Regions from separate parts of the Delftia sp. PE138 genome, predicted to be linked through region 3. Evidence: predicted binding sites of a transcription regulator. Region 3 holds the regulator's gene; each other region holds the start of a gene.
What was found. The regulator LexA, encoded in region 3, represses DNA repair genes until DNA is damaged. The targets are predictions, from matches to a motif close to ACTGTATNNNNATACAGT.

Region 1: the regulator LexA is predicted to act here: its motif matches at 4,782-4,799, upstream of HFGMBDPB_RS24955 (DNA topoisomerase IV subunit B).
Region 2: the regulator LexA is predicted to act here: its motif matches at 5,245-5,262, upstream of HFGMBDPB_RS27140 (PA0069 family radical SAM protein).

The regions. Positions count from the first base shown of each region.
Region 1 covers NZ_JABEPN010000009.1:62,475-70,055, reverse strand. The annotation lists gene parC (DNA topoisomerase IV subunit A) at 1-1,839, opposite strand, end outside; gene HFGMBDPB_RS24960 (lytic transglycosylase domain-containing protein) at 1,879-2,760, opposite strand; gene HFGMBDPB_RS24955 (DNA topoisomerase IV subunit B) at 2,766-4,748, opposite strand; gene HFGMBDPB_RS24950 (MFS transporter) at 4,919-6,145, shown strand; gene HFGMBDPB_RS24945 (hypothetical protein) at 6,147-6,296, shown strand; gene HFGMBDPB_RS24940 (class I SAM-dependent methyltransferase) at 6,364-6,933, shown strand; gene dapA (4-hydroxy-tetrahydrodipicolinate synthase) at 7,009-7,581, shown strand, end outside.
Region 2 covers NZ_JABEPN010000012.1:8,730-16,310, forward strand. The annotation lists gene HFGMBDPB_RS27110 (cytochrome ubiquinol oxidase subunit I) at 1-1,028, shown strand, start outside; gene cydB (cytochrome d ubiquinol oxidase subunit II) at 1,047-2,198, shown strand; gene cydX (cytochrome bd-I oxidase subunit CydX) at 2,249-2,374, shown strand; gene HFGMBDPB_RS27125 (GbsR/MarR family transcriptional regulator) at 2,574-3,170, opposite strand; gene HFGMBDPB_RS27130 (acyltransferase family protein) at 3,339-4,496, shown strand; gene rnk (nucleoside diphosphate kinase regulator) at 4,570-4,974, opposite strand; gene HFGMBDPB_RS27140 (PA0069 family radical SAM protein) at 5,269-6,411, shown strand; gene HFGMBDPB_RS27145 (LysR substrate-binding domain-containing protein) at 6,428-7,279, opposite strand; gene phnD (phosphonate ABC transporter substrate-binding protein) at 7,461-7,581, shown strand, end outside.
Region 3 covers NZ_JABEPN010000004.1:160,032-167,612, reverse strand. The annotation lists gene HFGMBDPB_RS15790 (Trm112 family protein) at 1-110, shown strand, start outside; gene kdsB (3-deoxy-manno-octulosonate cytidylyltransferase) at 164-958, shown strand; gene adk (adenylate kinase) at 1,215-1,871, shown strand; gene HFGMBDPB_RS15775 (asparaginase) at 1,962-2,951, opposite strand; gene lexA (transcriptional repressor LexA) at 3,050-3,724, shown strand; gene HFGMBDPB_RS15765 (hypothetical protein) at 3,887-4,294, shown strand; gene HFGMBDPB_RS15760 (MFS transporter) at 4,378-5,559, opposite strand; gene HFGMBDPB_RS15755 (AraC family transcriptional regulator) at 5,701-6,582, shown strand; gene HFGMBDPB_RS15750 (sigma-70 family RNA polymerase sigma factor) at 6,740-7,216, shown strand; gene HFGMBDPB_RS15745 (FecR domain-containing protein) at 7,221-7,581, shown strand, end outside.

The DNA.
Region 1 (7,581 bases), on a different contig from region 3:
CTCCAGCTCGATGAGCGTGGTCACGGGCTGGCCATCGCCGCGCCCGCCGGGCAGCTGCGACACCGGCACCGAATAGACCCGGCCATTGCTGCCGAAGGCCAGCAGCTGGTCCACCGTGCGGCACTCGAAGGTGCCGTGCAGGCTGTCGCCGGCCTTGAAGCTGAGCGTGCCCGCATCGACGCCATGGCCCTGGCGCGTGCGCACCCAGCCCTTGTCCGAGATGATGACCGTCACGGGCTCATCGACCACCTTGACTTCGGCGACCACCTTCTTTTCTTCCTGGATCAGCGTGCGGCGCGCATCGGCGAACTGCTTGGCGTCGGCCTCGATCTCCTTGCAGATCAGGCGGCGCATGACGCTCTCGCTGCCCAGGATGTCTTCGAGCTTGCCCTGCTCGACGCGCAGTTCCTTGAGTTCCTGCTCGATCTTGATGGCCTCCAGCCGCGCCAGCTGGCGCAGGCGGATTTCCAGAATGTCGTCGGCCTGGCGCTCGGACAGCGCAAAGGCATCGATCAGCGCCTGCCTGGGCTCGTCGCTGGCTCGGATGATGGCGATGACCTTGTCGATGTTCAACAGCACGGCCTGGCGGCCTTCGAGGATGTGGATGCGGTCCAGCACCTTGGCCAGCCGGTGCTGGCTGCGCCGCGTGACCGTGGTCTGGCGGAAGGCGATCCATTCCTCGAGCATCAGGCGCAGGCTTTTCTGCACCGGCCGGCCATCGAGGCCGATCATGGTCAGGTTGATGGAGCTGGACGACTCCAGGCTGGTATGCGCCAGCAGCGCCGTGACCAGCTCCTGCTGCGGCACCTTGCCGGTCTTGGGCTCGAAGACCAGGCGCACGGGCGCATCCTTGCTGGACTCGTCGCGCACGCCATCGAGCACGGCCAGCATGCTGGCCTTGAGCTGGGTCTGTTCCTGGCTCAGCGCCTTCTTGCCGGTCTTGACCTTGGGGTTGGTGATGTCCTCGATCTCTTCGAGCACCTTCTGCGCAGAGACGCCGGGCGGCAGCTCGGTCACCACCATCTGCCACTGGCCGCGCGCCAGCTCCTCGATCTTCCAGCGCGCGCGCAGCTTGAGGCTGCCGCGCCCCGTGCGGTAGGCATCCTGGATGTCGGAGGCGCTGCTGATGATCTGCCCGCCGCCCGGATAGTCGGGGCCGGGGATGATCTGGAACAGCTCCTCGTCGCTGAGCTGCGGCCGCTTGATCAGGGCCACGCAGGCGTCGGCCACCTCGCGCAGGTTGTGGCTGGGGATTTCCGTGGCCAGGCCCACGGCAATGCCGCTGGCGCCGTTGAGCAGGGCGAACGGCAGGCGCGCGGGCAGCTGCTGCGGCTCCTGCGTGCTGCCGTCGTAGTTGGGCACGAAGTCCACCGTGCCCATGTCGATCTCGTCGAGCAGCAGGCCCGTGATCTTGGACAGGCGCGCCTCGGTGTAGCGCATGGCCGCTGCGCCGTCGCCGTCGCGGCTGCCGAAATTGCCCTGGCCATCGACCAGCGGATAGCGCTGGTTGAAGTCCTGGGCCATGCGCACCAGCGCGTCGTAGGCCGACTGGTCGCCGTGCGGGTGAAAGCGCCCCAGCACATCGCCGACCACGCGCGCGCTTTTGACGGGCTTGGCCGCCGTGTTGTGGTTGGGGCCGCTGTAGCTCAGGCCCATGCGGTCCATGGCGTACAGAATGCGCCGCTGCACGGGCTTGAGGCCGTCGGTGACATCGGGCAGTGCCCGGCCCTTGACGACAGACAGTGCGTATTCAAGGTAGGCGCGCTGTGCGTACTGGCCCAGGTCCAGGGCATCGCCGGCCGCCTGTTGGGCCAGATCCAGAGTGTTTTGATCGCTCATGAAGAAATTCGTGATCTCAATAAATGCAGTGAAGGCCGCTCATCGCGGCGATGGCAGCCCTGTGGACAAGGTCATCCGTATCCGGGGCGCTGTGCCAGGCTGTGCCGCCACCGCAGGCGCTGCCTGGCCCGCACGCTGGCGCCCGCCCTGCAGCTGCTCGTAGATACCGAGCACGGCCTTCACGTAATTGCGGGTTTCCTGATAGGGAGGAATGGCCTGCCCCGCACGCCGCACGGCACCCTCGCCCGCGTTGTAGGCGGCCAGCACCAGGTCCAGCCGCCCGGGGAACAGCCCCATCAGATGGTTGAGGTAGCGCGCGCCGGCCGGCACGTTGATGGCCGGGTCGGCCAGTTGCTGCTGCACGCTGCGCTGGCGGCTGGCCTCCACGCCGAAGCGCTGGGCCGTGGCCGGCATCAGCTGCATCAGGCCGACTGCGCCCTTGGGCGAGATGGCCTGCGCGTCAAAGCCCGACTCGACGGCAATCACGGCCTTGAGCAGGTCGTAGTCCACCCCCGTGTGGTCCGCCGCCTTGCGCAGGTGGCCGCGCACGCTCTTGTAGCGCGGCGAGATGTCGAAGAAGCTTTGCATCCGCGTGCTCGCCTGCAGCCTGCGCCCGGCATCGCTGCCGCCGTCATCGTCGGCAGCGGCCTCGGCTTCCACCAGCGGGGGCTTGAGTCCCTGCTCGGTGCTGTCATACAGCGAGCCGCGGAAGTAGAGCTTGTAGCGCTCGTCCAGCGCCTGCGCGGCGAAGTGCGTGATGCCGCGCTCGTCCACGAAGGCCCAGAGATCGGCATGCGCGGGCTGCGCCACCCCCCACAGCGCCAGGGCCGCGCCCAGCGCTGCAAGCGCGCGCGCGGCAGCGGCGCGCGCAGGGTGCGGGCGGTGCGGAAGGTGCTGTGGGGCAGCCGGGCGCAGGGGCATGGGGATCAGATATCCACTTCGATGGCGTCGCCGTGCAACTCCATCAGCTCGCGGCGCGCCGCAGCCTCGCCCTTGCCCATCAGCTTGGTGACGACCTGCTCGGCCGCCGCAAAGTCCAGATTCATGAACTGCACGGGCAGCAGGCGGCGCGTGTCGGGGTTGAGCGTGGTTTCCCACAGCTGCTCGGCATTCATCTCGCCCAGGCCCTTGAAGCGGCTGATCTGGCATTTCTCGCGCGGCACGCCATCCTTGGCGGACTTGTCGAGGATGGCGGTCAGCTCGCCCTCGTCCAGCGCGTACATCTTGGCTGCTGGCTTCTTGCCGCGCGCAGGCACATCGACGCGGAACAGCGGCGGAAGCGCCACATGGATGTGGCCGGCCTCGATGAGCTTGGGGAAGTGGCGGAAGAACAGCGTGAGCAGCAGCACCTGGATGTGCGAGCCGTCCACGTCGGCATCCGAAAGAATGCAGATCTTGCCGTAGCGCAGGCCGGACAGGTCGGGCGTGTCATGGGGGCCATGCGGGTCCACGCCGATGGCCACCGAGATGTCGTGGATCTCGTTGTTGGCGAACAGGCGGTCACGGTCGACTTCCCAGGTGTTGAGCACCTTGCCGCGCAAGGGCAGCACGGCCTGGGTTTCCTTGTCGCGTCCCATCTTGGCGCTGCCGCCGGCCGAGTCGCCCTCGACCAGGAAGACCTCGTTCAGGCTCAGGTCGCGGCTTTCGCAATCGGTGAGCTTGCCGGGCAGCACGGCCACGCCCGAGCCCTTGCGCTTTTCGACCTTCTGGCCCGCCTTCTGGCGGGTCTGGGCGGCCTTGATGGCGATCTCGGCCAGCTTGCGGCCCCATTCCACATGCTCGTTGAGCCACAGCTCCAGCGCAGGGCGAACGTAGCCACTGACCAGGCGCACGGCATCGCGCGAGTTCAGGCGCTCCTTGATCTGGCCCTGGAACTGCGGGTCCAGCACCTTGGCATTGAGCACGTAGCTGGCGCGCGCGAAGACGTCGTCAGGCATGAGCTTGACGCCCTTGGGCAGCAGCGAATGCATCTCGATGAAGGCCTTGACCGCCTGGAACAGGCCGTCGCGCAGGCCGCTGTCGTGCGTGCCGCCGGCCGTGGTGGGGATCAGGTTGACATAGCTTTCGCGCAGCGGCGCGCCATCCTCGGTGAAGGCCACACACCAGGCGGCGCCCTCGCCTTCGGCAAAGCTGTCGTGGTTGCGGTCGGCAAAGCCCTCGCCTTCGAACAGGGGGATGACGGCCTCGCCATGCAGGCTTTGCTGCAGATAGTCGCGCAGGCCGCCCTTGAACTGCCAGGTCTGGGTGTCGCGCGTCTTCTCGTTGACCAGGGTCACCGACACGCCGGGCATGAGCACGGCCTTGCTGCGCAGCAGATGCATCAGCTCGCCCATGGGCAGCTGGGAGGATTCGAAGTAGCGGGCATCGGGCCACACGCGCACGGTCGTGCCCTGCTTGCGCTCGCCTGCGGCCAGCGGCCGCGACTGCAGGGGCTCGACCACGTCGCCGCCCGAGAAGGCGATGGTGGCCACCTTGCCCTCGCGGTGGATGCAGGCCTCAAGGCGCGTGGCCAGCGCATTCGTGACCGAGACGCCCACGCCATGCAGGCCGCCCGAGAAGCTGTAGGCGCCGCCCTTGCCCTTGTCGAACTTGCCGCCCGCATGCAGGCGGGTGAAGACCAGTTCCACCACGGGCGCCTTTTCCTCGGGGTGCATGCCGAAGGGGATGCCCCGGCCGTCGTCCTCGACGCTGTAGGAGCCGTCGGAATGCAGGGTGAAGCGGATTTTCTTGCCGAAGCCGGCCAGCGCCTCGTCGGCCGCGTTGTCGATCACCTCCTGCAGCACATGCAGGGGGTTGTCGGTGCGCGTGTACATGCCGGGACGCTGCTTGACGGGCTCCAGGCCCTTGAGCACGCGTATCGAGCCTTCGGAGTATTCGCTGGCGGAAGTGGGAGATGGTTTGACTGCCATGGGGGCGGATTGTAGTGCGCGGCCCGGCTCAGTGCTGGATACATTCACAGTCATTGACATTGACTATCCCGAAAAGGCCAGTGCCGCCAAGGGCTACGAAGTGCCGCGCTGGCGCATGGGCGACCCACGCGTCGCAGCGCAAAACCCGGAGTTTCGCTAAAGTTTGCCGCATGCACAAAAACAACCAACCCATGTCCATGGTGCAGATACTGCTGTGCGGGGGCGCAGTCGTGACGCTGTCCATGGGAATCCGGCACGGCTTCGGCCTGTGGCTGCAGCCCATCACCCAGGAGATGGGCTGGACGCGCGAGTCCTTCGCGCTGGCCATTGCCATCCAGAACCTGTCCTGGGGCGTGCTCGGCATCTTCGGCGGCATGCTGGCCGACCGCTTCGGCGCCTTCCGCGTGCTCCTGGTGGGCGCGCTGCTGTATGCGCTGGGCCTGGCCGGCATGGCCATGGCGCCCACGACAACCTGGTTCGCACTGACGGCCGGCGTGGTGATAGGCGCAGCCCAGGCCGGCACCACCTATGCCGTGATCTACGGCGTGCTGGGCCGCCAGATTCCCGTGGCGCGGCGCAGCTGGGCCATGGGCGTGACGGCGGCGGCGGGCTCCTTCGGCCAGTTCTTCATGGTGCCCGTGGAAGGCAGCCTGATCTCGAACTTCGGCTGGTCCAACGCCCTGCTGCTGCTTTCGCTGTGCGCCCTGATGATCATTCCGCTGGCCTTCGGCCTGCGCGAGCCGGGCTTCACGGCCGGCAATACCCGACCCGTGCGCGACCAGAGCGCGGGCCAGGCCGTCGCCGAAGCGCTGCGCACGCCCAGCTTCGTGCTGCTGACGGCTGGCTACTTCGTCTGCGGCTTCCAGGTGATGTTCATCGGCGTGCACATGCCCAGCTACCTCAAGGACTACGGCCTGGCACCGCAGGTGGCCAGCATCTCGCTGGCGCTGGTGGGGCTGTTCAACATCGTCGGCACCTACGTGGCCGGCAACCTGGGCCAGCGCCTGCCCAAGCGCTACCTGCTGTCCACCATCTACTTCACGCGCTCGGTGGTGATCGTGCTCTTCCTGCTCGCGCCGCTGACGCCCTGGTCGGTCTACATCTTCTCGGCCGCCATGGGACTGCTGTGGCTGTCCACCGTGCCGCTGACCAATGCCACCGTGGCCCAGATCTTCGGCGTGCAGCATCTGTCCATGTTGAGCGGAATGGTGTTCTTCAGCCACCAGGTCGGCAGCTTCCTGGGTGTCTGGCTGGGCGGCTATCTGTATGACCACACCGGTAGCTACCAGGTGGTCTGGTACCTGGCCATCGGCCTGGGCGTGGCCGCCGGCCTGCTGAACCTGCCGATACGCGAAGCCCCGGTGGCAAGGCCGCGTGCGGCGCAGGCGGCGGCCTGACATGACGACAGCCACCACGCCCCGCCCACAGCTGCTGCGCAGGCTGGCGCTGTGGGCCGCCGTGCTGCTGGTGCTGGGCCTGGTCTTCATGCTCTATCTGCAGCCCGAGTTCATGCTGGGCATGGCCGACCAGCTCTGGGCCTGCTTCTGAAATTGAAGCGCGGCAAAGGCCTGGCGGCACAATGGCGGCCGCTTTCAATTCATTTCCGAGATTTCACATGCACGCAGCCACGCCGCCTTCGCCCTGGATCCAACGCTGGGCGCATCTTCTGGCACCCGAGGCCACCGTGCTCGACGTGGCCTGCGGCCCTGGCCGCCACATGCGCTGGTTCCATGCACGCGGCCATGCAGTGACGGGCGTGGACCGCGACGCCCAGGCCCTGGCCGGCCTGCAGGGCGTGGGCGAGCTGCTGTGCGCCGACATTGAAAACGGCCCCTGGCCCCTGCCCGGCAGGCAGTTCGGCGCCGTGGTCGTGACCCACTATCTGTGGCGCCCGCTGTGGCCGGCGCTGCTGGGCAGCGTGGCCCCCGGCGGCGTGCTGCTGTACGAAACCTTTGCCCAGGGCAACGAGGCCTTCGGCAAGCCTTCCCGGCCCGATTTCCTGCTGGCGCCCGGCGAGCTGCTGCAGGCCTGCGCGGGCTGGCACATCGTGGCCTACGAGCACGGCCAGCTGGGCGAGCCCGATCGCATGGTCCAGCGCATCGCGGCACTGCGCCCCGATGCAACAGGCCGGGAACCCGTGGCCATGCTGGCGCATCAGAAGGCGTCGGGGGCTGCAATCGCCTGAATCCCTACAGGCGACCGCCTTGGGCCTGCCTCCGACACTCGTTAGAATGATCCTTTCCCGTTTTTTCTTGCGGACATGACATCCTCCTCCGTCGCTCTCACTGGCAGCATCGTTGCCCTCATCACGCCCATGCACGAGGACGGTAGTGTTGACTACCCGGCGCTGCGAAAACTCATCGACTGGCATGTGGCCGAGGGCACGGACTGCATCGGCGTGGTGGGAACGACAGGTGAATCCCCCACCGTCAACGTGGAGGAACACTGCGAAATCATCCGCGTGTCCGTCGAGCAGGCTGCGGGCCGCGTTCCCGTGATGGCAGGCTGCGGCGCCAACAGCACGCACGAGGCCATCGAGCTGGCCCGCTACGCCAAGAAGGTCGGTGCCGACAGCCAGCTGCAGGTCGTGCCCTACTACAACAAGCCCACGCAGGAAGGCCAGTACCAGCATTTCAAGGCCATTGCCGAAGCGGTGGGCGACCTGCCTGTGGTGCTCTACAACGTGCCCGGCCGCTCGGTGGCCGACATGCAGCACGACACCGTGCTGCGCCTGGCGCAGATCCCCGCCATCATCGGCATCAAGGAAGCCACGGGCAACATCGAACGCGCCCAGTGGCTGATCCGTGAAGTGCCCGAAGGCTTCGGCGTGTAC
Region 2 (7,581 bases), on a different contig from region 3:
ACACGGTCTCGGCAGGCTACGTGACGGCGGCCATCTTCGTGCTGGGCGTTTCGGCCTGGTATCTGCTCAAGGGCCGGCACATCCAGCTGGCGCGCCGCTCCATGACGGTGGCCACCTCGTTCGGCCTGGCCGCCGCGCTGTCGGTGGTGGTGCTGGGCGATGAAAGCGGCTACCTGTCCTCGGAGCACCAGAAGATGAAGCTGGCCGCCATCGAGGCCATGTGGGACACCGAGCCCGCACCGGCCGCCTTCACGGCCTTCGGCTTTCCCGACAAGGCCGCACGGGAGACGCACTACGCCGTTCACATTCCCTGGGTCATGGGCCTGATCGGCACGCGCTCGCTGACCACCGAGATCCCCGGCATCAACGACCTGGTCCAGCGCACCGAGCAGTACATCCGCAACGGCATCGAGGCCTATGGCGCGCTGGAGGCCATCCGCGCCGCCGGCCCCACGGGCCAGGTGCCGGCCGAGGCCAAGGCCGTCTTCGAGGACAAGGGCGGGCAACTGGGCTACGCGCTGCTGCTCAAGCGCTACGTGGACGACCCGCGCCAGGCCACGGACGCGCAGATCGCCCAGGCCGCCTGGGACACCGTGCCGGCCGTGGGGCCGCTGTTCTGGGCCTTCCGCATCATGGTGGGGCTGGGCATGTTCTTCATCGCGCTCACGGCGGCCTTCTTCTGGCTGTCGGTGCGGCGCAGGCTGGACGCCCATCTGTGGATGCTCAAGCTGGCCGTGATCGCCATTCCCCTGCCCTGGATCGCGGCCGAGTGCGGCTGGATCGTGGCCGAGGTGGGCCGCCAGCCCTGGATCATCGAAGGCGTGCTGCCCACGGCGCTGGCCGTCTCCAACCTGGGCGCGGGCACGCTGCTGCTGACGATTGCAGGCTTCATCGCCATCTACTCCGTGCTCTTCGTCATCGAGATGAAGCTCATGGTGAAGGCCATCCGCAAGGGACCGCAGGAGGAAAGCGCACCGCACCTGACCACCTACTTCCCTCTGATGCAAAAACTCGCCCGCGGGCAATGACCAAGGGAGATTGTCACCATGATTCTTCACGAACTGATCAGCTACGACGTCCTGCGCCTGCTGTGGTGGGGCCTGCTGGGCGTGCTGCTCATCGCCTTTGCCGTCACCGATGGCTTTGACCTGGGCGCTGCCGCGCTGCTGCCGCTGGCGGCCAGGACCGACGTGGAGCGCCGCGTCGTCATCAACTCTCTGGGCCCGGTCTGGGAAGGCAACCAGGTCTGGCTCATCCTGGGCGGCGGCGCCATCTTTGCGGCCTGGCCGCAGCTGTACGCGGTCTCGTTCTCGGGCTTTTACCTGGCCATGTTCGCGGCGCTGGTGGCGCTGATCCTGCGGCCCGTGGCCTTCAAGTTCCGCAGCAAGCGCGAGGAGCCGGCCTGGCGCGCGCGCTGGGATGCCGTGCTGTGCATGGCCGGCGTGGTGCCCGCGCTGATCTTCGGTGTGGCCCTGGGCAATGTGCTGCAGGGCGTGCCCTTCCGCCTGGCGCCCGACATGCGCATCTACTACGAGGGCACGTTCTTCGGCCTGCTCAACCCGTTTGCGCTGCTGGCCGGCCTGGTCTCGCTGTGCATGCTGCTCATGCATGGTGCGTCCTGGCTGGTGTTCAAGACCGAGGGCGATGTGGCCGCGCGCGCGCGCCGCCTCGGCATGGTGGCGGCCGTCGCCACCACGGTGCTGTTCGCGGCGGCCGGCGTGTGGCTGGCCGCGCTCAACGGCTACCGCATCACCAGCGAGGTCAACACCACCGGACCGTCCAACCCGCTGTTCAAGACGGCTGCGCTGCAGGCGGGCGCCTGGTTTGCCAACTACCAGGCCCGGCCCGTGCTCTGGGCCGTGCCGGCCATCGGCCTGCTGATGCCGCTGCTGGCGGCGCTGGGCCTGTGGCTGCGCCGCGAGTGGCTGGCCCTGCTGTCCAGCGGCCTGGGCATTGCCGGCATCATCGCCAGCGTGGGGGCGTCCATGTTCCCGTTCATCCTGCCCTCGTCGCTGAACCCGCAGCACAGCCTCACGGTCTGGGACTCTTCGTCCAGCCATGTGACGCTGTTCATCATGCTGGTGTGCGCGCTGATCTTCGTGCCCCTCATCGTGGCCTACACCAGCTGGGTCTACAGCGTGCTGCGCGGCAAGGTCGACCCGATGGCCATCATCGAGGGCCGCGGCCACTCGTACTGATCCACCGAATCAAGCAACGACATTCAACGTCAAGAAAAGGACACAACACCATGTGGTACTTCGCCTGGTTGCTCGGCCTGCCGCTGGCGGCCGCCTTCGCGGTGCTCAACGCGATGTGGTACGAACTGATGGACGACGAGGCCACGCGCCGCGAACTCCTGGCCCGGGAGAAATAAAGCTCCCCCTGAGGCGCTTCGCGCCTTCCCCCTCTCTCTTCGGGAGGGGGACGACACCCTCGCTGCGGGGGCGGCCCTTGCTCGGTGTCCCTCGCTTTGGGCTACGCCAGTTTTTGCACGCGCTTACCGCCAATGAAGCATTGCTGTAAACACAATGAGCTCCCTCGGGAGCTCATTTTTGTACGCAGGCTTGCCAGGTTCAATCGTCGGTGTCGTCCGCCTTGGCGCGGCCCTTGCCGCCCGTGATGCGGTCCTTCAGGTCCAGCAGCCGGGTCACGGCCGTGCCCATGCCCATGAGCTGCATGGCGGTCTCGGGCGACAGGCGCTGTACGTCGTCAAACCAGTTCATGAGCCGGTCGATCAGCTCGTACATGTCGCGCATGCGCTGCTGGGCGTAGCGCTCTTCTTCGGTGGTGACTTCCTCCAGCATGGCGGCGCGCAGCATGGACTGGGTGGGCTCGATCTCGCGGCGGCGGCGTTCCTCTGCCAGGCGGCGGAAGATTTCCCAGACATCCTGCGGCGCCTCGAAATACTCGCGCCGGTCGCCGGGCTGGTGGCGCAACTGCACCAGGCGCCAGGCCTGCAATTCCTTGAGCCCCATGCTCACGTTGGAGCGCGAGAACTCCAGCGTCTCGGCGATCTGGTCGGCATTGAGCGGCTCGGGCGAAAGAAACAGCAGAGCGTAGATCTGGCCTACCGTGCGGTTGATGCCCCAGCGGCTGCCCATCTCGCCGAAGTGCGAGACGAACTGCCGGTTCAACGCCGGAAGAGGTTTGGGTTGCGTCATGGCATGCATTGTGCCTTCGCGTGCCGGCATGTCCTGTGCGGCTTGGAAAGCGGTGCGTCAGCTTTCTGCAAGACGCGGTCAAAAGGCGCACAATGGCGCCTTTGCGGGCTTGCGGCCAGGCGGCCCGGGCCCAGCGCCTCCCGCTTCCCGACCCGTTCGCAGATTGCAGATTGCCCCATGTCCCACGCTAGCCGCAGTGCGCTGATCGACTGCACCAAGGGCCTGGCCTGTGCCGCCATCGTCTGGCACCACCTGGCCTTCTACGGCCCCATGTCCGATATCGCCCATCCGGCCGCGCCGGACCTCATCGACTGGCTCTATGAATATGCGCGCATGGCCGTGCAGATCTTCCTGGTGCTGGGCGGCTACCTGGCGGCAGCCAGCATGGCGCCGCAAGGCCACGGCCTGCACAGCGATCCGTGGTCGCGTATCGGGCGCCGCTTCGTGCGCCTGGTCGTGCCCTATGCCGTGGCCCTGGTCGTGGCCGTCGTCGTCTCGGCGGCCGTGCGGCCCTGGTTCGACCATGCCTCGGTGTCGGGCGAGCCCGATCTCTGGCAGCTGGTGGCGCATGCGCTGCTGCTGCAGAACATCGTGGGCGAGGAGTCGCTGTCCGCCGGCGTCTGGTACGTGTCCATCGACTTCCAGCTGTTTGCGCTGACGGCGCTGCTGCTGGCCGGCACGCGCTGGGGCGGCGCCTTGCTGCGCCGACGCTTCGGCGGCCAGGCGCTGTCGCGCTGCTGGCCCTGGACGCTGAGCGTGGCGCAGGCGCTGGTGGTGATCGGCGTGGCGGCCTCGCTGCTGGGCTTCAATCTGGATGCGCAATGGGATGTGTGGGCGCCGTACTTCTTTGGCGCCTACGGCCTGGGCATGCTGGCCTACTGGGCCGCGCATGCGGACAAGTCCTCGACGGCCTGGAGCTGGTCCCTGCTGATCGTGGCCCTGGTCGTGGCGGCGCTGGCACTGCAGTGGCGCGACCGCATCGCGCTGGCCGGTGCCACGGCGCTGGCCCTGGTCGCGGCCATGCGCAGCCCCGCGTTTGCCCAGGCACAAGGCTGGGCGCCGCTGCGCCGGCTGGGCAAGATTTCGTACTCGGTGTTTCTCGTGCACTTCTCGGTCTGCCTGCTGGTCAACGCCGTGGAAAGCCATTTCTGGCCGCAGTCCATTCCCGCCGCCCTGCTGGGCATGTGCACGGCCTTTGTGCTGTCGATTGCGGCCGGCCATCTGCTGTACGAGCGCGTGGAGCGCCACGTTCCCAGCTGGCACATGGCGCTGCGCTGGCAGGCCGGCCTGGTGGGCACCGGCCTGATCGCGGCATTTGTGGCGGGCCTGCGCTGAGGCGCGGTGCGTCAGTCCACAAACAACAAAGGCAGCCGGTGGGCTGCCTTTTTCGCTTCACGCCGGTCGGCGTTCAACGGTGCAGCTCGCCTGCGCTTTCCGGCTGGAACTCGATGGCATCCACGCGCACGGTGACCTGGCCCGAGGGGCCGGGCATGCGGGACTGGTCGCCCACGCTCAGGCCCAGCAGGGCAATGCCCACGGGCGCGAACACCGACACCTTGTCGGCGCTGCCATCCATCTCCTTGGGATAGACCAGGGTCAGCGTATTGGTCTTGCCCGACTCCAGCAGCGTGAAGCGCACCGTGGAATTCATGGTCACCACGTTGGGCGGCATTTCCTTGGGCTCGAGCACGTCGGCACGGTCCAGCTCGGCCTCGAGCGCCTCGCGGCCGGGAAAGGCGGGCTGCTTGTCCAGCAGGGCCTCGATGCGTTCCAGGTCCAGGGACGAAAGAATGATGTGGGGCTTGCGCTCCATGGTGTTGGCTCCCTTGTGTGCTTGCGCCGTGGCTGCAGTGAAGGGCAGCGGCGCCCAAACGGACAAAAGCCCGGGCAACGCGGTTGTCCGGGCCAAGGCATCTTAAGAAAAGAGAAAAGCACCAAGTTGGTGCGATAAGGCCATTGTGCAGGCCCGTGCGCGTTCTGCCAAGCGAACCCGCACGGTGCGGTGCGGATTGGCGCGGGCACTTGCCAAGCCGGCAAAACCCACTTCGCAACCGCAGGCATGCGGGGAGTGCTTGTTGGTATGACTGTATTTTTATACAGTTGCTTCATGCTTTCCAGTCCTCCCACGCCTCATCACGACACGGCCCGGGTGCCCCTGCACGCCATCAAGGGCCGGGGCGCAGCCAGCCAACTGGCACACCGCTTCACCACCGACCCGCGCGAGGCCTTCGATGACGGCTGGGGCAGCCTTGAGGCGCCGGCCGAAGGCGAAGAGGCCGCTGCGCTGCGCACCGAACTGCGCTGGGAGCAGGCCCGCTCGGCGCTGAGCCGCCACCAGTCGCCCGACCTGCCGTTTCACATGGGGCTCAATCCCTACCGGGGCTGCGAGCATGGCTGCATCTACTGCTATGCCCGGCCCACGCACAGCTACCTGGGCTGGTCGCCAGGGCTGGACTTCGAGACCCGGCTCATCGCCAAGCAGAACCTGCCCGAGCTGCTGCGCGCCGAGCTGTCGCGCGCCAGCCATGTGGCCGCGCCCGTGATGCTGGGCTCGGTCACCGACTGCTACCAGCCCATAGAGCGCGAGCTGGGGCTGACGCGCCGCCTGATCGAAGTGCTGGCCGAGGCGCGCCACCCGTTTTCCATCGTCACCAAGGGCAGCGGGGTGGAGCGTGACCTGGACCTGCTGGCCCCGCTGGCGCGCCAGGGCCTGGCCTCGGTGCACATCACGCTGACCACGCTGGATGCCGACCTGGCACGCCACCTGGAGCCGCGCGCTGCCGCGCCGTACCGCCGGCTGCGCAGCATCCGCGCGCTGACCGAGGCGGGCGTGCCCGTGGGCGTGAGCCTGGCACCGCAGATTCCCTTCATCAACGAAGACCTGGAGAAGGTGCTGGAGGCGGCCGCCGACGCAGGTGCGCGCCACGCCTTCTATGCCGTGCTGCGCCTGCCCTGGGAAGTGGCGCCGCTGTTCGAGCAATGGCTGCAGGTGCACTACCCCGACCGCGCCCGCCGCGTGATGGAGCGCGTGCGCGACCTGCACGGCATCCAGGGCGAGCAGCGCGAGGCCGGCCGCGTGTACAACGCCGAGTTCGGCCAGCGCATGAAAGGTACCGGCCACTGGGCCGAGCTGCTGCGCCAGCGCTTCGCCCTGGCCTGCCGTCGGTACGGGTTCAACCGCGAGCCGCTGCGGCTCGATTGCAGCCTCTACCACCCGTCGCTTTTGCTGCCGCAACGCAGCCTGTTCTGAGAGCGGACCGGCAGGCTCAAACCGCCTCCAGAAACGACCTCACCAGCAGGCTGTCGCTGCGCTCGCGCATGCAATAGACATAGGTGGTGGTGCTGGCCGGGTCGCCCGCGATGCGCAGCGGGCGAAAGCGCGGGTCGGGGATGAATTCGGCTTCGGACACGGCGCCCAGTCCCAGGCCGCGCGCCACGGCTTCGCGTATGGCTTCGCGGCTGCCGATCTCCAGTTCGGTGCGCGGCTGCACCCCGGCGGCCTGCAGCACCGATTCCAGCGCGGTGCGCGTGGTCGAGCCGTGCTCGCGCAGCAGCAGAGGCTGGCCCTGCAGTTCGGACAGCGCGATTTCGCTGCGCCGCGCGAAGGGATGGGCGACATGGGCGAACAGGATGATGGCGTGGCGCGCGTACTCGCGCGCCAGCAGCTCCGGGCGGTCGTAGAGGCCGGCGAGCACGGCCACGTCGGTGTCGTAGCGTTCCAGGTCGGCCAGCACCTGCTGCGAGTTGCCCATGCGGATGGACAGCTGCATGCCCGGGTGCCGTGCGCGGTAGGCGGCCACCATCTCGATCACATGGAAGGGCCCCACGGCGCCGATCTTGAGCTCGCCCTGGTGCAGCTGCCCCGAGTCGCGCAGGAAGAATTCGGCCTCGGCCTCCAGCGCCATGATTTTCTGCGCCATGGGCAGCAGTCTGGCGCCTGCGCCCGTGAGCGTCATGCGGTAGCCGCGGCGGTGGAACAGCTCGATCTGGCTTTGGCGCTCCAGCGTGGCGATCTGGGTGGAGATGGTGGGCTGGCTCACGCCCAGTGCGCGGGCGGCGGCGCTGAGGCTGCCATGGTGGGCGACGGCGATGAAGGCGCGGTAGCGGGCGTTGCTCACGAAAGTCGGTATCTCAAGGTTTTGTCTATGGATGCTGTCAAAACCGATTCTGAAACTTTCACATGGCAGAAATATGTCGCTCCTAGCATTCAGCCATACCCACCCGCCTGCCGATTTGACCGGCGATTCACGGATCCACCGATCCGCCGATGTGCCTGACCTGATGCAAAGGAACACTCCCATGAAGATGAACCGCAAGACCTGGCTGCGCCATGCCGGCGCCGTGCTGGCCCTGGCCGCCACCGCCTCCACCGCTACCACTGCCGCCTTTGCCCAGAGCGCCGAGCTGCGCGTGGGCCTGA
Region 3 (7,581 bases):
AGGAACTGGTCTCGCGCAGCGCGCGCCTGGCCTACCCGGTGCGCGACGGCATTCCCGTGCTGCTGGAAACCGAGGCCCGCACGCTGGACGACGACGAGATCGAGGACTGATTTTTCCCATCACCTGCGCCGCCCCACGCCTTCGCCTCACTCCTGCACGCACCATGTCCTCCGCGCCCTTCACGGTTCTGATTCCCGCCCGCCTGTCTTCCAGCCGCCTGCCGGGCAAGCCCCTGGCCGACATTGCAGGGCTTCCCATGGTCGTGCGCGTGGCACAGCGCGCCAGCCGCAGCGGCGCCGCACGGTGCGTGGTCGCAGCCGATGACGAAAGCATCTTCGCCGCCTGTGCCGCGCATGGCGTGGCGGCCGTGCTCACGCGCAACGACCATGCCAGCGGCAGCGACCGACTGGCCGAGGCCTGCGCGCTGCTGGGTCTCGATGGCGATGACATCGTGGTCAATGTCCAGGGCGACGAGCCGCTGATCGCCCCCGAACTCATCGACGCCGTGGCCGCCCTGCTGCCCCGGCAACCTTCGGCCAGCATGGGAACGGCGGCGCATGCCATTGACAGCCTTGCCGACTTCGTCAACCCGAACGTGGTCAAGGTCGTCTGCGATGCCCAGGGCATGGCCCACTATTTCAGCCGTGCGCCCATTCCCTTCGCGCGCGAGCATGCGGACCAGGCATGGTGGGAGACGGCATCGGCAGCGTTGGGCCACCCCGGCTTCGCACCGCTGCGCCACATCGGCATCTACAGCTATCGCGCCGGCTTCCTGCGCAGCTTCCCCCAGCTTTCCCAGGCACCCACCGAGGCACTGGAGGCCCTGGAGCAGTTGCGTGCGCTGTGGCACGGCCACCGCATCGCCGTCCATGTCACACCCCATGCACCCGGCCCTGGCGTGGACACGCGCGAGGATCTGGAGCGGGTGCGCGCCCAGCTGTCCAACCCGCCGGCCTGAATCGGCCGGCCGCTGAAAACGCACAAATGGCGATGCCGGGCATCGCCATTTGCAGCAACGCCGCCCATGCGGTTTTGTCGGACAGCAAAACGCAGGTTTTGGCGATTGCACAGGCGACAGTTTTGCCCCGTGCGTGTAAGCCAGTGTTGGCCCTGTGCGTGCTATCCTTGCCCGCGACAAAAATATGACGCATGGACTGTCCGCCCCGGTGGGCCGATCCGGCAGACAAGAATTTCTACTCTCCTCAAGGACTTCCATGAAACTGATTTTGTTGGGCGCACCCGGCGCCGGCAAAGGCACGCAAGCCGCTTTCATCTGCCAGAAGTACGGCATTCCCCAGATCTCCACCGGTGACATGCTGCGTGCCGCCGTCAAGGCCGGCACGCCCCTGGGCCAGCAGGCCAAGGCCGTGATGGACGCCGGCCAACTGGTCAGCGACGACCTGATCATCAATCTGGTCAAGGAGCGCATTGCCCAGCCCGATTGCGCCAACGGCTTCCTGTTCGACGGATTTCCCCGCACCATTCCCCAGGCCGACGCCATGAAGGCCGCCGGCGTGAAGCTGGACTACGTGCTCGAGATCGATGTGCCCTTCGATGCCATCATCGAGCGCATGAGCGGCCGCCGCTCCCACCCCGCTTCGGGCCGCACCTACCACGTCACGTTCAACCCGCCCAAGGTAGAAGGCCTGGACGACGTGACCGGCGAGCCGCTGGTGCAGCGCGAGGACGACAAGGAAGAAACGGTCAAGAAGCGCCTGGACGTCTACAGCAGCCAGACCCGCCCGCTGGTGGACTACTACCGCGCCTGGGCCGAGAAGGAAGCCGCAGCAGCCCCCAAGTACCGCGCCATCAGCGGCCTGGGCTCGGTGGAAGACATCACCCAGCGCGCCCTGGCAGCACTGGCTGAATGACGCAGGCCATGCGCCAGACCCCAGAAAAGCACCCGCCGGGTGCTTTTTTGTTGCCCGCCTGCATCTGAAGCGCCGGCGACGCCCGGAGGATCAGTCGCGCGGCTGCGCGGCCAGCGCCAGCATCATGGCAATCCGCGCCTTGGCCACGGGCAGTTGGACCAGATCGGCCTCTGCGGGGTCCGTGCCAAGCCCCGAGGCAACGGGCAGGCCTTCGGCGCAGCGCGTGCCCCGCCAGATCCAGACGCCTTTGTCGCGCGCACGCAGCAAGGCCGCTTCCATGCTTTCGTGAACGGTCGCATTGCCCGTGCCGGCCACCACGATGCCGCGCACGCCTGCGGCCACCAGCGCATCCACGCCGCAGGCACGCGCCAGGGCACCGCTGAACACCACCTCGACCCAGGGCAGCTCATCCAGCGCCAGCAGGTCAGACAGAGCGGGAGCGGAAATCACCATCCGCGCAACGGGGGCGACCGGCGTGACCGGCGCATCAGGCACCAGCCAGCGCACGCGTCCTTCCTCCACCACGGCCTGCGGGCCACCTTCCATGGAGCGCATGGCCTGCAGTCGGTAAGGGTGGACCTTTTGCACCTGGGCCGCCGCATGCACCTCGCCGCCGGCCACCACCCACACACCGCTGCGCCCGCCGCTGGCGGCCACGGTCACGGCATCGCGCAGATTCTGCGGTCCGTCGGCCAGCAGGGCCGTGGCCGGGCGCATGGCGCAAGTGAGCACTATGGGCTTGGCGGCAGGCAGCAGGCTGTGCAGCAGCCAGGCCGTCTCTTCCAGCGTGTCCGTTCCATGCGTGATCACCACGGCGCGTGTGTCCGCATCCTCCAGCGCCTGCGTGCAGGCACGCAGCAACGCGCGCCACACGGGCCAGTCCATATCCTTGCTGTCCACCTGCGCGATCTGCTGCGTCTGCACAGGCCCCAGCGCCTGCTGCTCCAGATCCGGCACGGCATCGAGCAGCGACTGCACCGTGATCTGTCCGGCCTTGTATCCCACTGCCTGCGACTGCGAATCCGCCCGGCCGGCGATGGTGCCGCCCGTGCCAAGAATCACCAACTTTGACTGCCCCACTTGCACCTCTTGGAAAACTGGTTAAAAATACAGATACTGTATAAATCATCAGATGACTTCTCTGCCTGCCATCTGAATTCAAGGACCGGACGCACGCCATGCTCGACCATCCCAAGCTCACCGCCCGCCAGCAACAGATCCTGGACCTGATCCAGGCCGCCATCTCCCGCACGGGCGCTCCCCCCACCCGCGCGGAAATCGCCAACACGCTGGGCTTCAAGTCCGCCAACGCAGCAGAGGAACACCTGCAGGCCCTGGCCCGCAAAGGCGTGATCGAACTGGTCAGCGGCACCTCCCGCGGCATTCGCCTGCGTACCGACACCGTGCGCAACATCAATGCCGCACGCGGCACCAGCTTCGGGCTGCCGCTGTCGGCCCTGGCGCCGCTGATGCTGCCGCTGGTGGGCCGCGTCGCGGCGGGCTCGCCCATTCTCGCCCAGGAACATATCGACCAGACCTATTCCGTCGAACCCAGCCTGTTCCAGGTCCGCCCGGACTATCTGCTGCGCGTGCGCGGCATGTCCATGCGCGACGCGGGCATCATGGACGGCGATCTGCTGGCCGTGCAGTCCGCGCATGAAGCCCGCAACGGGCAGATCGTCGTGGCACGCCTGGGAGATGAAGTCACCGTCAAGCGCCTGCGCCGCACCACGCAGGGCGTGGAGCTCCTGCCGGAAAACCCCGATTACCCGGTGATCCGCGTCGCTCCCGAAGAGGCCTTTGCCATTGAAGGCCTGGCCGTGGGGCTGATCCGCAACAGCATGTCCATGTAAACCGGACAGGCAGCCCTGCACGGGTTGCCACCCCCTACTTCATGCACCGCCCAGGTGGTAGGCGCGAAGCCTTGCAGCTTCGCCCTGGGCGGAGCTTTGCCCGCAAACCGCAATCCTGCCTGTGTCCATGCCTCTTTGAAATACGCCAACAGGAGTCGTCACATGGGATTCGCTCTGCCAACACTGTCTTCTCTGTCCTTCCTGCGCCTGGCACAGGGCATTCGCCTGCCCGCCGCCGCCATGGAGCCCGCCATGCGCACCATCCAGCCCGAATCGCCTGTGCAATCCGAGCAGGCGACCATCCTGTCCTTCAGCAAGGCACGCCGCCGCAGCCAGCAGCGGCGCAGCAAGTCAGCACGGCTGCCAGAACACAGGGATGCGCAGCTGCTGCTGCCCCTGCAACCCGAACTGCCCTCACTTCCGGCAGATCAGGCCCTGCCTTCGGGTCTGCGCATCATCCAGCGCTCGCCGCAGGAGCAGCCCGAATGCCTGTTCATCTCGGGCCGCATGGCCGATGTCTGTGCCGCCCTGGAACGCATGGAAGCGCACGGCGCGCAGACACCGGCCTGAGGTCGCCCTGAGACCAACCCGTCCACCCGGTCTGCGAGAGCCCGGGCCTGTCTCTTGCTTTGCCCAGCGGCAGGGGCTGCGCATCAGGCCCTGACAGCCGCCGGTGCAGCACTCCCCTCGCTGCGCCGATTGCGCATGCACCACGCCTGCGCCGCGGCAACGCACAGAATGCACAGCACGACGCTCAACGAAAAACGCAGTCCGCGCGCATCGGACAGCATGCCGAACAACGGCGCCACCATGCCGCCTATCGACATGGCCAGCCCCAGGGTCAGCCCGCTGGCCGTGGCCTGGTTGCGCGGCAGATAGTCCTGGGCCAGCGTGACCTGGGCGGCAAACGGAAGAAACATGCACACGCCCAGGGCCATGGTGCAGGCCAGCGCCATCCATGGCGTGGAGGCCAGGGCCAGGGCCGCCAGAGCAGGCAATGCCAACAGGTAGCCGGCGCGGATGGCCTGCATGCGCCCCCGGCGATCTGCAAGCGTGCCCCCCAGCAAAGTGCCCACCGCCGCAGCGGCTGTGAATGAGGTCAGCGTGGCCGCTCCCATGAAGTCCGAGCCGCCCAGCTCGCGCGTCACGAACATGGGCAGGGTGGACAGCACCGTCACATAGGGAATCGACCAGCAGACGATGACCCCGCACAGCAGGAAGAAGGCGCGCCAGTGGTTGGCGGGCAATTCGCCCTGAGCCACGGCCAGGCGCCGGGTGGCGCAATGGTCCTTGGCTCCATCCCGCCAAGTACAGGCATACCAGAGCACCAGCATGGCCGCTGCAGGCAGGGCCAGCATCCAGCTGCGGTGCAAGGCGCCTGCGCCCACCACGGCCGCAGCCAGCATGGGAGCGAACGATGCCCCCGCCGTTCCGCCAACCGAAAACACGCTCATCGCCTTCTGCGAGCCGCCGCCCGCCATGCGGGCCGCCACCGTTGCGGACGGATGGTAGGCCGCGATCCCCAGGCCGCACAGCACGGCAGCCAACCAGCTGACCCAGTAGTCCGGGCTCATGCCCACCAGGGCCAGGCCCAGGGCGGCCACCACAAAGCCGGCCGGCACCATCCAGGGCCGTGGCGACCGGTCGGCATACAGGCCGAACAGCGGCTGGACCATGCTCGACAGGCCCGTGGCCGCCAGCATCAGGCCGCTGGCTTCCGTATAGCTGTAGCCGCGCTCCAGCACCATGAAGGGCAACAGCGCAGGAACCAGTCCCTGGTAGAGGTCGTTGATGGCATGCGTGCCCGTAAGCAGCCCCAGACGTGCGCGGTTCATGCCCTGCCTCCTGTCACGTCCGTCATTCTCGAAAGGGAAATCATCTCCATACCTGCCACTTTCCTGCGGATTGAAAGTGGGTCATCGTAGAAAGTGCATGATCTGCATTCCTGCTACGAAGCAACAACAATCGTCGAGAAAATGACAACCCGGCAAAGTGGCCCACTTTCCCATGCCCGCACACGCGCTTGCCTGGATGACGTGCCTGCGGCCGCTCCATTGCCCCCGCACGGCGAGCACACGGCCCGCCCGGTCGTGGCCTTTGCCACAGACATGGCGGCCGGCGCTGCCATCGCACCGCATGCCCACCGCCGCGGCCAGCTGCTGCATGCCACCGAGGGAGTGATGCTGATCCGCGCGGATTCGGGCAGTTGGGTCGTCCCCCCGGGATGCGCCGTCTGGGTTCCACCACAGTCCCTGCACGCCATCCACATGGCCGCCGGCCCCGTGGCCATGCGCACCGTGTTCGTGGAGCCGGGGCTGCGGCCCGGCCTGTGGCATGACTGCCGAGTGATGCAGGTCACGCCCCTGCTGCGCGAACTCGTGCTGGAGGCCATCGAGCTGCCCATGGACTACCCGCTGGGCGGCAGGGAGGAGCGTGTCATGCAGTTGATCCTCGACGAAATGGAGCGCGCCCGCGCCCTGTCCTTGCACGTGCCCATGCCCCGGCATGGCGCCCTGGCCGCCTGCTGCCGCAGCTTTGTGGACGACCCATCGCAGGACGCCGGCCTGGCCAGTTGGGCACAGCGGCTGCACATGCATCCCCGCACGCTGGCACGCCTGTTCCTGCGCGAGACCGGCATGAACTTCGGCGCATGGTGCCGCCAGGCCCGTCTTCTGCTCAGCCTGCCCCGGCTGGCCGCTGGCGCCTCGGTCCTGGAAGTGGCGCTCTCCCATGGATACGACAGTCCCAGCGCCTTCACCGCCGTCTTCCGGCGCAGCTTTGGCGCTCCGCCCAGCGCCTACCAGCGCAATCGCCCGGCGCAGGGCCGGCGTGGAAGTTCCGCCAGCATCTCCCTGTAGCGCACATGCAACAGAAAGATACCCAGTCCTCAGGAGTAAAGCCCGCGTGAAAGATAATTGATAAGCATTCTTATTATCTTTTGCAACCGAAACCGACACGTTGCCCATCTCGGCTTCTACGCCCGGCCTCCCCGCTTCTTTCGCACAAGCCCTCTCCGTGCACAGCCTCTACCAGAATCACCATCCCTGGCTGGAAAGCCTGCTGCGCAAGCGCCTGGGCAACCGTGACGATGCGGCCGACCTGGCCCAGGACACCTTCGTGCGCCTGCTGCGCTCGCCAGTGCCGCAGCAGGACATCCGCGAGCCCAGGCGCTACCTGGCCACCATCGCCCGCGGCCTGGTCACCGACCTGTTTCGCCGCCGCACGCTGGAGCAGTCCTATCTGGACTATCTTGCCCAGCTGCCGCAGTCGCTGGCGCCTTCGCCCGAGGAGCAGGCCATCGTCCAGCAGACCCTGCTCGACGTGGACCGCATGCTCCAGGGCCTTGCACCCAAGGTGCGCGAAGCCTTCGTCCTGTCCCATTTCGAGGAACTGAGCTACCCCGAGATCGCCGAGCGCCTGGGCGTGTCGCGGCGCACCGTCAGCAACTACCTGACCCGGGCGATGGAGCATTGCTGCCTGGTCCTGGCATAGCCACATGGGCGAGGGATCTTTGGAAAGCAACGACCGACGGGCCTTGCATGAGGCCGCTGCCTGGCATGTGAAACTGCGCGGCACCGCGGTGACGCCAAGCCTGCAGCAGGCATGGACGGACTGGCACGAGGCCGACCCCGCCCACCAGCGCGCCTGGCTGCGCGTGCAATCCGTCACCGCACAGCTGTCGCATCTGCCCGCACCCTTGGCGCGCCAGGCGCTGGGCCGCCGCTCCGACCCCAATCGCCGTTCTGCGGTGCGTGCTGTGGCCCTTGGCCTGGGCAGCGGTGCCACGGCCTGGCTCGCCTGGAAAGGCGCGCCGCTCGAGCACTGGCAGGCAGCTCATCGCACCGCCACTGGCGAGC